One region of the Actinomadura sp. 1N219 genome, then DNA from elsewhere that is predicted to be linked to it. Evidence: predicted binding sites of a transcription regulator. Region 1 holds the regulator's gene; the other holds the start of a gene.
The links. The regulator HrcA, encoded in region 1, represses chaperone genes, less so after heat shock. The targets are predictions, from matches to a motif close to TTGGCACTCTCNNNNNGAGAGTGCCAA.
Positions count from the first base shown of each region.

Region 2: groES (co-chaperone GroES) is a predicted target of HrcA. The motif match lies at 1,508-1,534, and genes of this name have one in related genera.

Region 1 is NZ_JBIRAY010000002.1:346,992-354,281, reverse strand. It holds gene hemW (radical SAM family heme chaperone HemW) at 1-1,003, shown strand, start outside; gene ACH35V_RS10400 (DUF3097 domain-containing protein) at 1,046-1,876, opposite strand; gene hrcA (heat-inducible transcriptional repressor HrcA) at 2,213-3,226, shown strand; gene dnaJ (molecular chaperone DnaJ) at 3,227-4,363, shown strand; gene ACH35V_RS10385 (16S rRNA (uracil(1498)-N(3))-methyltransferase) at 4,512-5,243, shown strand; gene ACH35V_RS10380 (hypothetical protein) at 5,253-5,942, opposite strand; gene ACH35V_RS10375 (SigE family RNA polymerase sigma factor) at 5,939-6,526, opposite strand; gene ACH35V_RS10370 (histidine triad nucleotide-binding protein) at 6,916-7,260, shown strand.
Region 2 is NZ_JBIRAY010000006.1:185,153-192,442, forward strand. It holds gene groL (chaperonin GroEL) at 1-988, opposite strand, end outside; gene groES (co-chaperone GroES) at 1,074-1,385, opposite strand; gene ACH35V_RS20470 (SAM-dependent methyltransferase) at 1,704-2,954, shown strand; gene ACH35V_RS20475 (hypothetical protein) at 3,654-5,303, shown strand; gene ACH35V_RS20480 (phosphotransferase family protein) at 5,541-6,479, shown strand; gene tsaD (tRNA (adenosine(37)-N6)-threonylcarbamoyltransferase complex transferase subunit TsaD) at 6,496-7,290, opposite strand, start outside.

The DNA of each region.
Region 1 (7,290 bases):
CGTGCAAGAGGTGCGGATGGCCCGGCGGGTGCTGGGCGACGTGGACCTGCCCGTCGAGACGGTTTTCGTGGGCGGGGGCACTCCGACCCTTCTGCCGGCCGAGGATCTGGGGCGCGTCCTGGACGCGATCGACGCCGAGTTCGGGCTCGCACCGGGCGCTGAGGTCACGACGGAAGCCAATCCCGAGTCGGTGGACGAAAGATATGTGGGCAGGCTGCGGGAAGTCGGGTTCACGCGCGTCTCGTACGGAATGCAGAGCGCGCGCGAGCACGTCCTGGCCGTCCTGGAGCGCGCTCATACGCCGGGACGCGTCCCGCAGGTAGTGGACTGGACGCGACAGGCAGGGTTCGAGCACATCAACCTCGACCTCATCTACGGGACGCCAGGCGAAACCGACGACGACTGGCGGGCCTCTCTGGAAGCCGCCTTGAACGCCGACCCCGACCACGTGTCGGCGTACGCGCTCATCGTCGAGGACGGCACACGCCTGGCGGCGCAGGTCCGGAGAGGCGAACTGACGGCGCCCGACGACGACGCCATGGCCGACCGCTACCTGATCGCGGACGAGATGCTGTCCGCCCGCGGCCTGCACTGGTACGAGATCTCCAACTGGGCCGCCGCCCCAGACGCCGTCTGCCGCCACAACATGCTGTATTGGGCGGGCGCCGACTGGTGGGGCGTCGGCCCGGGGGCGCACAGCCACGTCGGCGGAACCCGCTGGTGGAACGTCAAACACCCGGCCGCCTACGCGGCCCGCCTCGCGGAAGGCACGACCCCGGCACACGCCAGAGAGATCCTGGACGACGACGATCGTCGCGTAGAGCGGATCATGCTCGAACTACGGCTCGCCAAGGGCTGCTCCACCGATTTGCTGGACGACAAGGCCGTCCGCGAGGCGATCGACGACGGCCTCCTAGAGCCCGCCCCCTACGAGCAGGGCCGCGCGGTGCTCACCCTGCGCGGACGCCTCCTGGCCGACGCCGTCGTCCGCGACCTCGTCTAGCGGACGCCCAGGAGAGGGCCCCAGGGGAGGCCCAGGAGACGCCTAGGGGACGGTGACGAAATCGATGAGTTCTTCCACGCGGCCTAGGAGGGCGGGCTCCAGGTCCGTGTAGCTGTTCACCGAACCCAGGATGCGCTTCCAGGCCGCGCCCGTGTCGTCGCCCCAACCCAGCTCTGCGACGACGCCCTCCTTCCACGGAATGCCGCGAGGGATGCGCGGCCAGGCGCGGATGCCCACGGACGCGGGCTTGACCGCCTCCCAGATGTCGATGAACGGATGCCCGGTGACGAGGACGTGCGGCGACGAGATCCGCGCGGCGATCCGGGATTCCTTGGAGCCGTCCACCAGATGGTCGACGAGCACGCCGAGGCGGCGGTCGCCGTCCGGGCCGAACTCCTCGACGATGGCGGGCAGGTCGTCCACGCCTTCGAGGTACTCCACGACGACGCCCTCGACCCGCAGATCGTGGCCCCAGATCTTCTCGACCAGCTCGGCGTCGTGGACGCCCTCCACGTAGATCCGGCTCTCCTTGGCCACCTTCGCCCGCAGCCCCTGGACGGCGATGGAGCCCGACGCGGAACGCGCAGGCCGTCCGCCGGGCGCCGCGCCGGGCGCCGCGCTGGGCCGGACGAGCGTGACGGGCTTGCCGTCGATGAGGAATCCGGACTTGGTCAGCGGGAACACGCGCCGCTTGCCGAACCGGTCCTCCAGGGTGACGCCGAACTTGTCGCAGCCGACGACGGCGCCGCAGAAACCGCTGCCGGGGTCCTCGGCGACCAGGCCGGGCTCGGCCGGGACCTCCGGGATCTGGCCCTTGCGGGGCCTGCGCCAGTCGCCGGCCAGCACATCGTTGCCGTATTTCTTACTCCGCACGGGTCCGCACATTAACCCGGCGGGACGCCCGTCCGGCGTCGCCCCTCGTCCCTCGGCGTGGCGCGCGGCCTACCTCGGCTTGGCGCGTGGCCCACCCTCGGGGTGGCGCGCGGCCCACCCTCGGGCGCGGGCGGGTCCTCCGGGGGCGGGGCGGGCGCGTCCTACGGAATGGGAGCCTGTGTCCGGAACGGATAGGATCGCGCAGCCGTGCGGCGAGTCCGCGCGGGCACTCCGGTCCGGGTCTCCGGGCCGTACAATTGGCACTCGGGAGTATGGAGTGCCAGCGGCGCGGGGGCGCCGGCGGCACGGGCCCGGCGGGACGAAGGAGGTGACCAGGTGCTGGACGACCGGAAGCTCGCCGTCCTGCGCGCCATCGTGGAGGACTTCGTCTCCACCAACGAGCCGGTGGGCTCGAAGGCGCTGGCGGACCGGCACAACCTCGGCGTGTCCCCGGCCACCATCCGCAACGACATGGCGGTGCTGGAGGAGCAGGGGTACATCACCCAGCCGCACACCAGCGCCGGGCGCGTCCCCACCGACAAGGGCTACCGGCTGTTCGTCGACCGGCTGTCCACGATCAAGCCGCTGTCGGTCGCCGAGCGCCGCGCGATCGAGACGTTCCTGTCCGGCGCCTACGACCTCGACGACGTCGTCGGCCGGACGGTGCGGCTGCTCGCGCAGCTCACCCGGCAGGTCGCCGTCGTGCAGTACCCGTCGCTGACGCGCTCGTCGGTGCGGCACGTCGAGCTGGTCCCGGTCGCCGAGGGGCGGCTGCTGCTCGTCCTGATCACCAACACGGGGCGCGTCGAGCAGCGGGTGATCGAATCCGGCGGCACGGTGTCGGAGGAATCGATCGGGCACCTGCGGGCGTTGCTCAACACGTGCCTCGACGGGCTCGGCCTCGGCGACGTGCCGACCGCGGTGGCGGACCTGCCCGACAAGGTGGGGGCGGACGAGCGTCCGCTCGCCGCGTCGGTGCTGTCGGTGCTGCTGGAGACCCTCGTCGAGAAGCACGAGGAGAAGATCGTCTTCGCGGGTGCGGCCAACCTCGCCGCGGTGGACTTCTCGCAGAGCCTGAGGGAGGTTCTCGTGGCGCTCGAAGAGCAGGTGGTGCTGATGCGGCTGCTCGGCGAGACCGGCGATTCCTCTAAAGTTACGGTGCGGATCGGCACCGAGAACCCCGATCTGGGGCTCCGGTCGACCTCGGTCGTCGCCGCCGACTACGGCGTGGGCGACCTCACACTGGCCCGGCTGGGAGTGCTCGGGCCTACACGCATGGATTACCCCAGCACGATGGGAGCGGTACGGGCAGTGGCACGCTACGTGGGACAGATCCTGGCGGGGTCGTAAGTGGCCAACGACTACTACGCGACCCTGGGCGTCCGGCGGGACGCCAGCGCCGACGAGGTCAAGAGGGCCTATCGCCGGCTCGCGCGGGAGCTCCACCCGGACGTCAACCCGGATCCGGAGACCCAGGACAGGTTCAAGGAGATCACCCAGGCGTACGAGGTGCTCTCCGACCCGAAGAAGCGCGAGATGTACGACCTGGGCGCGGACCCGTTCGCGCCGGGCGGCGGCGCGGGCGGCGCCGGCGGCTTCGGCGGCGCCGGGTTCCCGTTCAGCGACATCATGGACGCCTTCTTCGGCACCGCGACGTCGCGGGGCCCGCGGACCCGGGCGCGGCGCGGCCGGAACGCGACGCTGCCGGTCGAGCTCGACCTCAGCGAGACCGCGTTCGGCACGACCCGCGAGCTGTCCATCGACACCGCCGTGGTCTGCACCGGCTGCGAGGGGTCGGGCTGCGCGCCCGGCACCCACCCGGACACGTGCGAGACGTGCCACGGGCGCGGCGAGGTGCAGCAGGTCCAGCGGTCGTTCCTCGGCCAGGTCATGACGGCCAGGCCCTGCCCGGCGTGCGGCGGGTTCGGCTCGGTGATCCGCAACCCGTGCACCGAGTGCTCGGGGGACGGCCGCGTCCGCACCCGCCGGACCGTCAAGGTCAAGATCCCGGCGGGCGTGGAGAACGGCATCCACATCCAGCTCGCCGGGGAGGGCGAGGTCGGCCCGGGCGGCGGCCCGCCCGGCGACCTGTTCCTGCAGATCGTGGAGAAGCCGCACGCGATCTTCGAGCGGGAGGGCGACGACCTGCATTGCACGGTCGAGATCCCGATGACGGCGGCGGCGCTCGGCACCAGCGTCACCATCGAGACGCTGGACGCCGCCGAGAGCGTCGACATCAAGCCCGGCACGCAGTCCGGGCAGGTCATCACGCTGTACAACCGGGGCGTCCGGCACCTCAACGAGAGCGGCCGCGGCGACCTGATGATCCATGTGAACGTGGAGACTCCGAACCGGCTCGACGAGGAGCAGGAGGAGCTGCTGCGGCAGCTCGCGACCCTGCGCGGCGAGGAACGTCCGCCCGGCAAGTTCGCGCCGGGGCAGCGCGGCATGTTCTCCCGCCTCAAGGACGTCTTCAACCAGCACTGAAGAGCAGCGGCGGCGGCCTACGAGGAAGGCCGCCGCGGCACCTCAGAGCACGGGGACCAGTGACCTGGACGGCCAGTGACCTGGACGGCCAGCGAGCCTGGACGACCCGTGAGCCTGGACGGCCACCGAAATCCGCAGGGGGACGCGCATGAGCCCGCCGGTGTTCCTCGCCGCGACGGACGCGCTGGAACGCGGCAGCGTCGTCCTCGACGGGCCCGAGGGGCGGCACGCGGCGACCGTGCGGCGGCTGCGGCCCGGTGAGCGCGTCGACCTGACCGACGGCGCGGGCCTCCTCGCCGAATGCGTCGTCGCCGACGCGGGCCGCGCGTCCCTCACGCTGGACGTGCTGGCCCGGCACCGGCAGCCGCCGCCCTCGCCCCGCATCGTGGTCGTCCAGGCGCTCCCGAAGGGGGACAGGGGCGAGCTGGCCGTCGAGACGATGACCGAGGCCGGGGTGGACGAGATCGTCCCGTGGGCGGCGGCGCGGTGCGTCACGCAGTGGCGTCCCGAACGCCGTGAGAAGGCCCTCGCCCGCTGGCGCGGCGCCGCGCGGGAGGCGGGCAAGCAGGCGCGCCGCAGCCGCTTCCCCGAGATCGCCGGCCTGGCGTCCACCGGCGACGTGGCCGGACGGGTCGCCGCCGCGTCCCTGGCGCTCGTCCTGCACGAGGGGGCCGACGCGCCGCTCAGCGCCGTCGAGCCGCCCGCGGAGGGCGACATCGTGGTCGTGGTGGGCCCCGAGGGCGGGATCACCGAGGACGAACTGGAGCGCCTCGCCGAAGCGGGCGGGCGCCCCACGCGGCTCGGCCCGACCGTCCTGCGCACGTCGACGGCCGGGGTGGCGGCCGCGGCGGTCCTGCTCGCGGCGACCGGCCGCTGGTGACGCGCCCCGTCAGGAGCCCGCCGGGCCGGGCGCCTGGGCGGGTTCGCTGGTGACGGACGGGGTCGGCTCGTCGGTGGGGTTGCCGGGGTCGGGCGTGGACGTCGTCGGCGTCGGCGACGTGGTCGGCGTCTGCGACGGCGTGTGGCCCGGGCAGGGGGTGGTCGACGGCGTGGGCGTCGCGTCCGGGGCGGGCGACGTGGCCGCGGTCGGCGGGCTCGCCGCCGGCGGGATGCGGCAGGCCGAGATCCCCTGCGAGGTGCTGGCGCTCGGCGACACCGGGCCGCTCGGGTCGCCGCTCGCGCCGGCGCCGGGCGAGGACGGGTCGGGGAACTGCGGGTCGCCGCCCGCGCCGGTGCGCTCGCCGCCGTTGGGGTCCCGGTCGCCGTCGGCCGTCCCGTTGCTGCCGACCGACTGCTGGATGAGGTCGATGGTCTGCGGTGCGGTCACGCCCAGCCCGGCGATCGCCACGGCCGCCGCCACGGCGAGGACGGGACGCGCCCAGTTGACGGTGAACCGGTCGAACCCGAGCCCGTAGCGGGCGAGGCCGAAACGGTCGAGACCGAACCGGCGGCCGGGGCCGTCGGTGACGCGGGCCCGGATGCGCTCCAGGCCGTCGCCTGCGGGGTTGACCGTCTCCGCCTCCGCGTTCAGGGCGCGGCGGAGGACCTCGCCGTGCTCGTCGTGGGGGTCGGTGGTCATGAGAATTGCTCCAGGACGTTACGTAGCGAGGTCATGCCGCGGGCCGTGTGGCTTTTCACGGCGCCGCGGGAGATGCCCATCGCGTTGGCGATCTCCGCTTCGGACAGGTCGGCGTAGTAACGCAGGACGAGCGCCTCCCGCTGGCGTGCGGGCAGCCGGGACAGCGCGTCGATGACCGCCGAGCGTTCCAGCTCCCCGATCGCCCCGGCCTCCGCGCTCGGCGCGTCCGGCAGGCCCTTCGGGGCGTACTTCTCGACGACGGCGCGGTGCCGGAGCACCGATCGCGACCGGTTCACCACCGACTGGCGCAGGTAGGACAGTGCCTTGTCCGGGTCGCGCAGGCGCCGCCAGCCGCCGTGCATCGCGACGAACGCGTCCTGGACGACCTCTTCGGCCGTCCCCGCGTCCCGGACGAGCATGGCGGCGAGCCGCACCAGCGAGCGGTAGTTGGCGCTGTACAGCGCCGTCACCGCCTGGTCGGCGTCCCAGGCGACGGCCACCGCGCCCGCCGTGCCCCTGGCCACGAGGGTCTCGGTCACGTCAGTGGGACGCGTACCCTCGTCGCTCGGTTTACGAAAGGGCATGTCCTGGTTTGCCTCGGTCACCTATCCGCCGCCTTTGCCGTCCCCCGGCCGTCCATTCGGATGGTCCTGCGGAGCGGCGTGGATCGGGCGCTCCCGGCCCGGGTCCGAGCGCGCCGCGATGCGTGGCGCCAGGCGGTGTGCCTGTCGCCGTGCGCTGCGGACCGGGGGGTACGCCTTGAGCTGACAACCTTAACCATTTGACGGTCGGAATGCCGCCGGCATCGGAAGGTCGATCAGGGATCGATTCTATCGACTGCGGGAGGCCGCGAGGGACGTTCGCGCGTGCATCGATAGGATTCCGGGGCGGTCACGGCGCGTCCGCGGCGCGTCCGCGAGGGGAGAGCGCGCCCCGCGAGGGACGGCGGGCCGCCGCCGGCGAGGGGAGACAGATGACCGACTGCCTGTTCTGCAAGATCGTTTCCGGGGACGTGCCCGCCAAGATCGTCCGCGAGTCGGCGGGGACGGTGGCGTTCCGCGACATCAACCCGCAGGCGCCCACGCACGTGCTGGTCATCCCGCGGGACCACCATCCGACCGTCGCGGAGATCGCCGCGTCCGACGCCGAGCTGCTCGCCGAGCTGGTCCGCGAGGCCCACCAGGTCGCCGTCGACGAGGGCGTCGCCGAGACCGGGTACCGCGTCGTGTTCAACACCGGCGCGCAGGCCGGCCAGACCGTGTTCCACGTGCACGCGCACGTCCTCGGCGGCCGTGGCCTCAACTGGCCGCCCGGCTGACCCGTCCGGCCGACCCGTCCACCCGGCCCG
Region 2 (7,290 bases), on a different contig from region 1:
TGGTGGTGGCGTCCTTGGTGACGGTGATGCGGCGGGCGCGGCCGAGGTCCTCCAGGCCGATGGAGTCGAGCTTGAGCCCGATGGCCTCGCTGACGACCTGGCCGCCGGTGAGGGTGGCCATGTCGCCCAGCATCGCCTTGCGGCGGTCGCCGAAGCCCGGCGCCTTCACCCCGACGGACAGGAACGTCCCGCGGATCTTGTTGGCGACGAGCAGGGCCAGCGCCTCGCCCTCGACGTCCTCGGCCACCACGAGCAGCGGCTTCTTCGTCTGGGCGACCTTCTCGGCCAGCGGCAGGAACTCCTGCACGTTGGAGATCTTGCCGTCCACGATGAGCACGTAGGCGTCCTCCAGGACGGCCTCCATGCGCTCGGGGTCGGTCACCATGTGCGGCGACAGGTAGCCCTTGTCGAACTGGAGGCCCTCGGTGAACTCCAGCTCGAGGCCCATGGTGTGGGCCTCCTCGACGGTGATGACGCCGTCCTTGCCGACCTTCTCGAACGCCTCCGCGATCAGCTCGCCGATCTGCGGGTCCTGCGCGGAGATGGTCGCGACGTGCGCGATCTCGCTCTTCTCCTCGACCTCGCGGGCCGACTTGAGGAGCTGGTCGGACACGTACTGGGCGGCCGCGTCGATGCCGCGCTTGAGCGAGAGCGGCGACGCGCCGGCCGCCACGTTGCGGGTGCCCTCGCGGACCATCGCCTGCGCGAGGACGGTCGCCGTGGTGGTGCCGTCGCCCGCGATGTCGTTGGTCTTGGTCGCCACTTCCTTGGCGAGCTGGGCCCCGAGGTTCTCGTAGGGGTCCTCCAGCTCCACCTCGCGGGCGATGGTGACGCCGTCGTTGGTGATCGTCGGCGCGCCGAACTTCTTGTCGATGACGACGTTGCGGCCGCGCGGGCCGATCGTCACCTTGACGGCGTCCGCGAGAGCGTTGACGCCGCGCTCAAGAGCCCGGCGAGCGTCCTCCTCGAACTCCAGGATCTTCGCCATGCGGATACTCCTCTTTACGCGATCCGCCCCGACCGGCCCGCCGAAGGCGGCGCCGACCGGGGCGGGTGCATCACGTTCTCGGTGATTACTTCTCGATGACCGCGAGCACGTCGCGGGCCGAGAGGACGAGGTAGTCCTCGTTGTTGTACTTGACCTCGGTGCCGCCGTACTTGCTGTAGAGCACGACCTCGCCGACCTTGACGTCGACGGGGACGCGCTCGCCCTTGTCGTCGACGCGGCCCGGGCCAACGGCAAGGACGGTGCCCTCCTGGGGCTTCTCCTTGGCGGTGTCCGGAATCACCAGGCCCGACGCGGTGGTGGTCTCGGCCTCAAGCGGCTGGACGACGATACGGTCCTCAAGCGGCTTGAGAACAACCTTGGTGGCGGTCGTCACGATCTGACCTCCCCTTCGATTGGTCCTCGGCCGGCCACAGGTGGGCCGGCCAGCACATGTGACAGAAGAGGCGACCCTGGACCGGCCTGTCGTCGCGGGTGCCAGACCGACCTTCGTCGCTGTTGTTGGCACTCTCCCTCGGAGAGTGCCAGTCATGGAGACTATTCCGTGCCCGGTAAGCAGTCAACACGGACACGGAGACGCCCCGGAGCCGTCTGCCCGCGTTCACCGCAGGCTAACTTCATGCGCCGCCAGCAGCGCGAACAGGGTCCCGGGCAGGAGCCGCCGTCTTCGCTGCTTGGACATCGCTAACGTCCTTCTATGGACAGCGCGTCGTTCCAAGCTCTGCTCGGCCCGTCCGGTCAGGCGCTGCTGGACGAGGCGGCGAGGCTGGACGTGAGCGAGGACGGTCTGCTCGCGACGGCGTCCAGGCTCCGCGAACGGCACGATCCCGCGCTCGTCGCCGCCGCGCTCACGCAGGTGCGGTTGCGCGAGCGGGCGCGGGCGAAGTTCGGCGACGACGCAGGCCGCATGTACTTCACCCAGGCGGGGCTCGAACAGTCGACCCGCGCGAGTGTGGCGTCGCATCGCGCGCGACGGTTCGCTGACCGTCTGCCTGGCGCGCGTGTGCTGGAGCTGGGTTGCGGGATAGGCGCCGACCTCATCGCACGGGCGCACGTGGGTCTCGTTGGGGAAGGTGTGGAAATCGACCCGCTGACGGCTGACGTGGCGCGGGCGAACGTGGTTTCCCTGGGGCTGGACGGTCTCGTCTCTGTGCGCGTGGGTGATGCGGCTGAGGAGGACCCTGGCGGGGAGGACCCTGGCGGGTTCGATGCCGTCTTTGCCGATCCTGGACGTCGCACGGCACGAGGCCGCATCTTTGATCCTCGCTCGTATGAGCCGCCGTTGGACGTCGTCCTGGACAAGGCCAGTCGGGCACCGGGCGCGTGCGTGAAGGTCGCGCCGGGCATTCCGCACGAGGCCGTCCCGGACGGTGCGGAAGCAGAGTGGGTCTCCGTGGGCGGGGACGTTAAGGAAGCGGCCTTGTGGCTTGGCGAACTCGCTGGGGACGTTAGTCGGCGAGCCACTCTGCTTCCGTCCGACACCCACTCCGATGCCGAAACGCGTGCGTGGACGCTGACGCCGCAGGGCCTGGACGTCCCGGACGTCCGCGCATGGGGCCGCTATCTGTACGAGCCTGACGGCGCCGTGATCCGCGCCCATCTGGTCGGTGAGGTCGCGGCGCTGGTCGGCGGCGGGCTCGCCGACCCGCAGATCGCGTACGTCACGTCCGACGAGCTGCGTCCGACGCCGTTCGCGTCCGCGTACGAGATCGACGACGTGCTGCCGTTCTCCGTCAAGCGCCTGCGCGCGGAGCTGCGGCGGCGCGACATCGGCGTGCTCACCGTGAAGAAGCGCGGTTCGGCGGTCGACGTCGACCGGCTGCGCCGCGACCTGGGCTTCGGCGGCCGCCGCACGTCGCGGGGCAAGGCCGGGGAGCTGACGCTGGTGGTGACCCGCGTGGGGCGGGATCCGGTCGCCCTCCTCACCCGTCCCGTCCCCCGTTCCTGACCCGCGCGACCCGCGCCCCCGGGACCCGCCCGACCCGGACGCCGCGCGACCCGGGGGACGCCGCGCGAACCCGGGACCCGCCCGGAACGGCGGGGGGCGGGGATCGAGTCCAAAGATCTTCCCGCCGCCCGGCCGCGCCAAGCGAGACCGGGCGACGCGCCACGTCCGGGCAAATCATCTTCGCTTTCCGGCATCGGTTCACCAGAGATTGCGGGCGCCCGGCAAGGCGGTAACGCCGAGCGCAAATCGGCGCGCCGGGATGGGGAGACCGAAAAACACCAAGTCAGGTTCGGCGGCCGGGACTTCCGCGCTTCCGAATACGCCTCATAAATGGCCCGGACCCCGCCGGACGGCATGACATTCCACGGACACGTGTCGCTCCGGCCGTGAGCGGCGGCGGTCCGCCAACTGCCGATGTCGGACGAGATGTACGGACAGAACACCGGCCTGAGACCGCCGCTCCAGCGCCCGTCCACGGCGCTCATCACCACAATCGGCACGATAGCCGCAAAGCGGGTAAATGCCTTGCCGCCGGAGAACTCTCGCTATTCGCCCCAGCCGGGTAACAGGCACATTACACAGAACTCACAATGTTCTCTGCTCCCCGTTATAGGCGCCCCCCGCACGCACTACAGTGGCCTCTCCAGAGATTCATTGCCGTGCGTCATTTCGTCGCGCCGGCACACGAAGGAGCATCGGGTGGAAACGAATCACAACTTCCTGCAGACGGGGGGTCAACCGGTCTCGGATCGGATGCGGGAGTTGCTCGCCCGTGCGGCGCAGGACCACGTCTATGAACAGCGCTCACAGGGTCAGGTCCTGGACGAGATTCGCCAGCGGCTCGAAGGTATGGAGTGGCTGCTCCGCGAGGTCCGCGAGCGGGAGCTGACCGGGCTTACCGGGCAGCTCGACACCGTCCGCGGGCAGATGGACGAGATGGCGGGCAAGCCCCCGGAGTGGATCGAGGGGCTGGCCGAGCACCTCGAGGCGTTCGGCGAGCGGGTCAAACCGGTCGCCGAGCTGCCCGCGCTGTGGGCCGACGTCGGCGTCGTCGCCGAGAACGTCGACGAGGGCCTGGCCCGCATCCAGTCCGTCCTCGACTCCGCGCAGCAGATCACCGACGCCACGCAGCAGGCGTCGCAGCGCATGGACGAGATGACCAAGCGGCTCGACAAGCTCCAGGGCAGCATGGAGGCCGCGTCCGTCCGGTTCAACCGGCTCGACAAGTCGCTGGCGGAGCTGGGGCACCGGTCCGAGCGGCTCGAGCATTCGATCAACGGCGTCACGGCGCGGGTCGACCAGGCGCTCGGCGAGATGGCCGAGCGGATGGAGCAGGGCCTGGAGGCGGTCAACGGCCGGGTCGAGGGCGTCGGCGGCCGGCTCGACGGCCTCGACGGGCGGCTGGACGGCGTCGACGGCCGCCTCGAAGGGCTGTCCGGCAAGCTGGAGGGCCTGGACGGCAGGCTGGAGGGCATCGACGGCCGCATCGACGGCGTCGGCGAGCGGATCGCCCGGCTCCCCGCCACGCTGGAGATCGCCGAGGTGCACCGGCTGCTGGCCGAGCTCGTGCAGCGCGCCCCGGCCGACCACGCCGACCGCTTCGACGCGCTGGAGAAGCACCTCGCCGAGGCCGTCGACCCGCTGGTCGAGGAGCTGCGCGCCCGGCCGGACCGCGACGAGGTCAGGGCGACCATGTCGCAGATCGCCGAGACGGCCTACAGCGACGTCGCCAAGCGCATGGACGAGTTCTCCCGCCGGTTCGAGGACGTGCACGACGACGTCCGCAAGCGCATCGAGGGCATCCACGAGGAGGTCGCCAAGCGGGTCGACGGGGCGCTGGAGGAGTTCACCACGCAGGTCGACATCGTGTCCCGCCGGGTCGAGTCGGTGCACGCCGACGTCACCAAGCAGGTCGAGTCCGTCCACACCGAGGTGTCGCGGCAGGTCAGCGGCGTCCACGACGACTTCGGCAAGCGGATCGGCGACATCCACGCCGACGTCACGCGGCAGGTCGGCACCATCCACGAGGACGTCGCCAAGCAGGTCGGCAACATGCAGGAGGACGTCACGCGGCACGTCGGGGGCGTCCACGAGGAGCTCGCGCGGCGCGTGGAGGGCATGCAGGACGAGGCCCTCCGCCGCGCCGACACCGCGCAGGCCGAGTTCGCCAAGCGGGTCGCGCACGTCGAGAACGAGGTCGGCCGGAAGGTCGACGGCGTCCACGACGACGTCTCCAAGCAGGTCAACGCCGTGCACGAGGACGTGCTGAAGCGGCTGTCCACCCTGGAGGAGACGATGCTCGCCCTCGCCGAGGCACTGCTCCGTCCCCGCCGCGAGTCAAAGGACTAGCGGCGCCCGACATCGCTATTAGGACGGGTGGGGCCGCTTCAGGCCCCACCCGGTCTGCTGCTGGGGCCCAAGCGATCCACTCCCGGGGGTATTCGGATACCCACCGGAATCCGCGACGTTTGTCCGGCAAACCGCCGCAAAGACCGGAGGTGCTCCGCCATAGCACCGCGATGACGTGCATCTTGTTACGTTCCGTCTTCGCAAAATCACTCCCAATACCCTTCGGAATCCGTTTTCATGGATCAGGTGACTCGCACACCGGCTCCCGTCCTGCCGACCGGCGCTCCACCCGGCCACGCAACCCTGCGCTGGGTCGAGGAATGTCTGGGCAAGGGCGCCGAGGTCCGCATGGTGCGGCCGCTCGCGGGCGGCAGCGCGCACGCCAACCACGCCCTCCTCGTGGAGAGCCGCTCCGGCAGCGCGCACCGGCTCGTCCTGCGCCGCTGGACGTCCAGCGAACCGGTCACCGCACGCCGCCCCCACGGCACCGAGTTCTCCCCCGAACGCGAGATCGCCGCGCTCGCGCTGCTCGCCGCGTCCGAGATCCCCACCCCGGCGCTCGTCGCCGCCGACCCCGCAGGCGCCTACTGCGACGTCCCCGCGCTGCTCATCACCCGCCTCACCGGCCACCCGCCGCGCCCGTCCCCCGACGACCTGCCCGAGTACCTGATCCAGCTGGCGGCCGCGCTGCTGTCGGTGCACACGCTGAACGGCGCGTCCACGATGCCGCCGTACGTCCCGCACAACCGGCTGGACGAGCGCTGCCCGCCCAAGCACTCGCACCGCCCCGCCCTGTGGGAGCGCGCCTACGAGATCGCGTCCCGGCCGGCGCCGGAGGCGCCCGTCCGGTTCATCCACCGCGACTACCACGCCGACAACACGCTCTGGTCCTACGGCAAGCTCACCGGCGTGGTCGACTGGTCGGACGCCTCGTCCGGGCCGATCGCCGTCGACATCGCCCACATGCGCCGCGGCCTAGCCCTCCGGTACGGGCCCGGCATCGCCGACCGCTTCCTCTCCGCGTTCGACCAGGTCTCCGGCGGCTACCCGCACGACCCCTACTGGGACGTCCGCAGCCTCCTCGACCTCCTCCCCGAAGACGACACGCGGGTCATCGACGAGGCCCAAGTGCCCCTCTACGAGGATTACCTCTCCAAGCTCCTGGCCGACTGCTGACGCCAGGCCCAGAGCCTCAGAGCAGGACGGATTCGATCGGGAGGCTCGAATCAGCCGGGAGTTCAAGGGCTGACGGGGACGCCCCGGCGGCGAGGAGTTCGGAACCCAGCGCGGCGACCATCGCGCCATTGTCGGTGCAGAGCTTCGGGCGCGGAACGCGCAACCGCACCCCCGCCCGCTCGCAGCGCTCCGCCGCGAGCGCCCGCAGCCGCGAGTTGGCCGCGACGCCGCCGCCGATCAGCAGGTCGTGGACGCCGTTGTCCTTGCAGACCTTCAGCGCCTTCTGCGTCAGGACGTCCACGACTGCTTCCTGGAAGGACGCGGCCACGTCCGCGACCGGGACGGGCTCACCCGCGCGTTCCTTTGCCTCCACCCAGCGCGCCACGGCCGTCTTCAGGCCGGAGAACGAGAAGTCGTAGGTGCCGTCCTTGTACTTCCCGCGCGGGAACGCGATCGCGGCCGGGTCACCGTCGCGGGCAATCCGGTCGATGACCGGCCCGCCGGGAAAGCCCAGGTCGAGGACGCGGGCGACCTTGTCGAACGCCTCCCCGGCCGCGTCGTCCACCGTGGCGCCGAGGGAGCGGACGTCGCCCGTCACGTCCGGCACCAGCAGCAGCGACGAGTGCCCGCCCGACACCAGCAGCGCCACGCACGGCTTCGGCAGCGGACCGTGTTCGAGCTGGTCGACGCACACGTGCGCGGCCAGGTGGTTGACGCCGTACAGCGGCTTGCCGAGCGACAGCGCGTACGCCTTCGCGGCGGCGACGCCGACCATCAGCGCGCCCGGCAGGCCCGGCCCGGCCGTCACGGC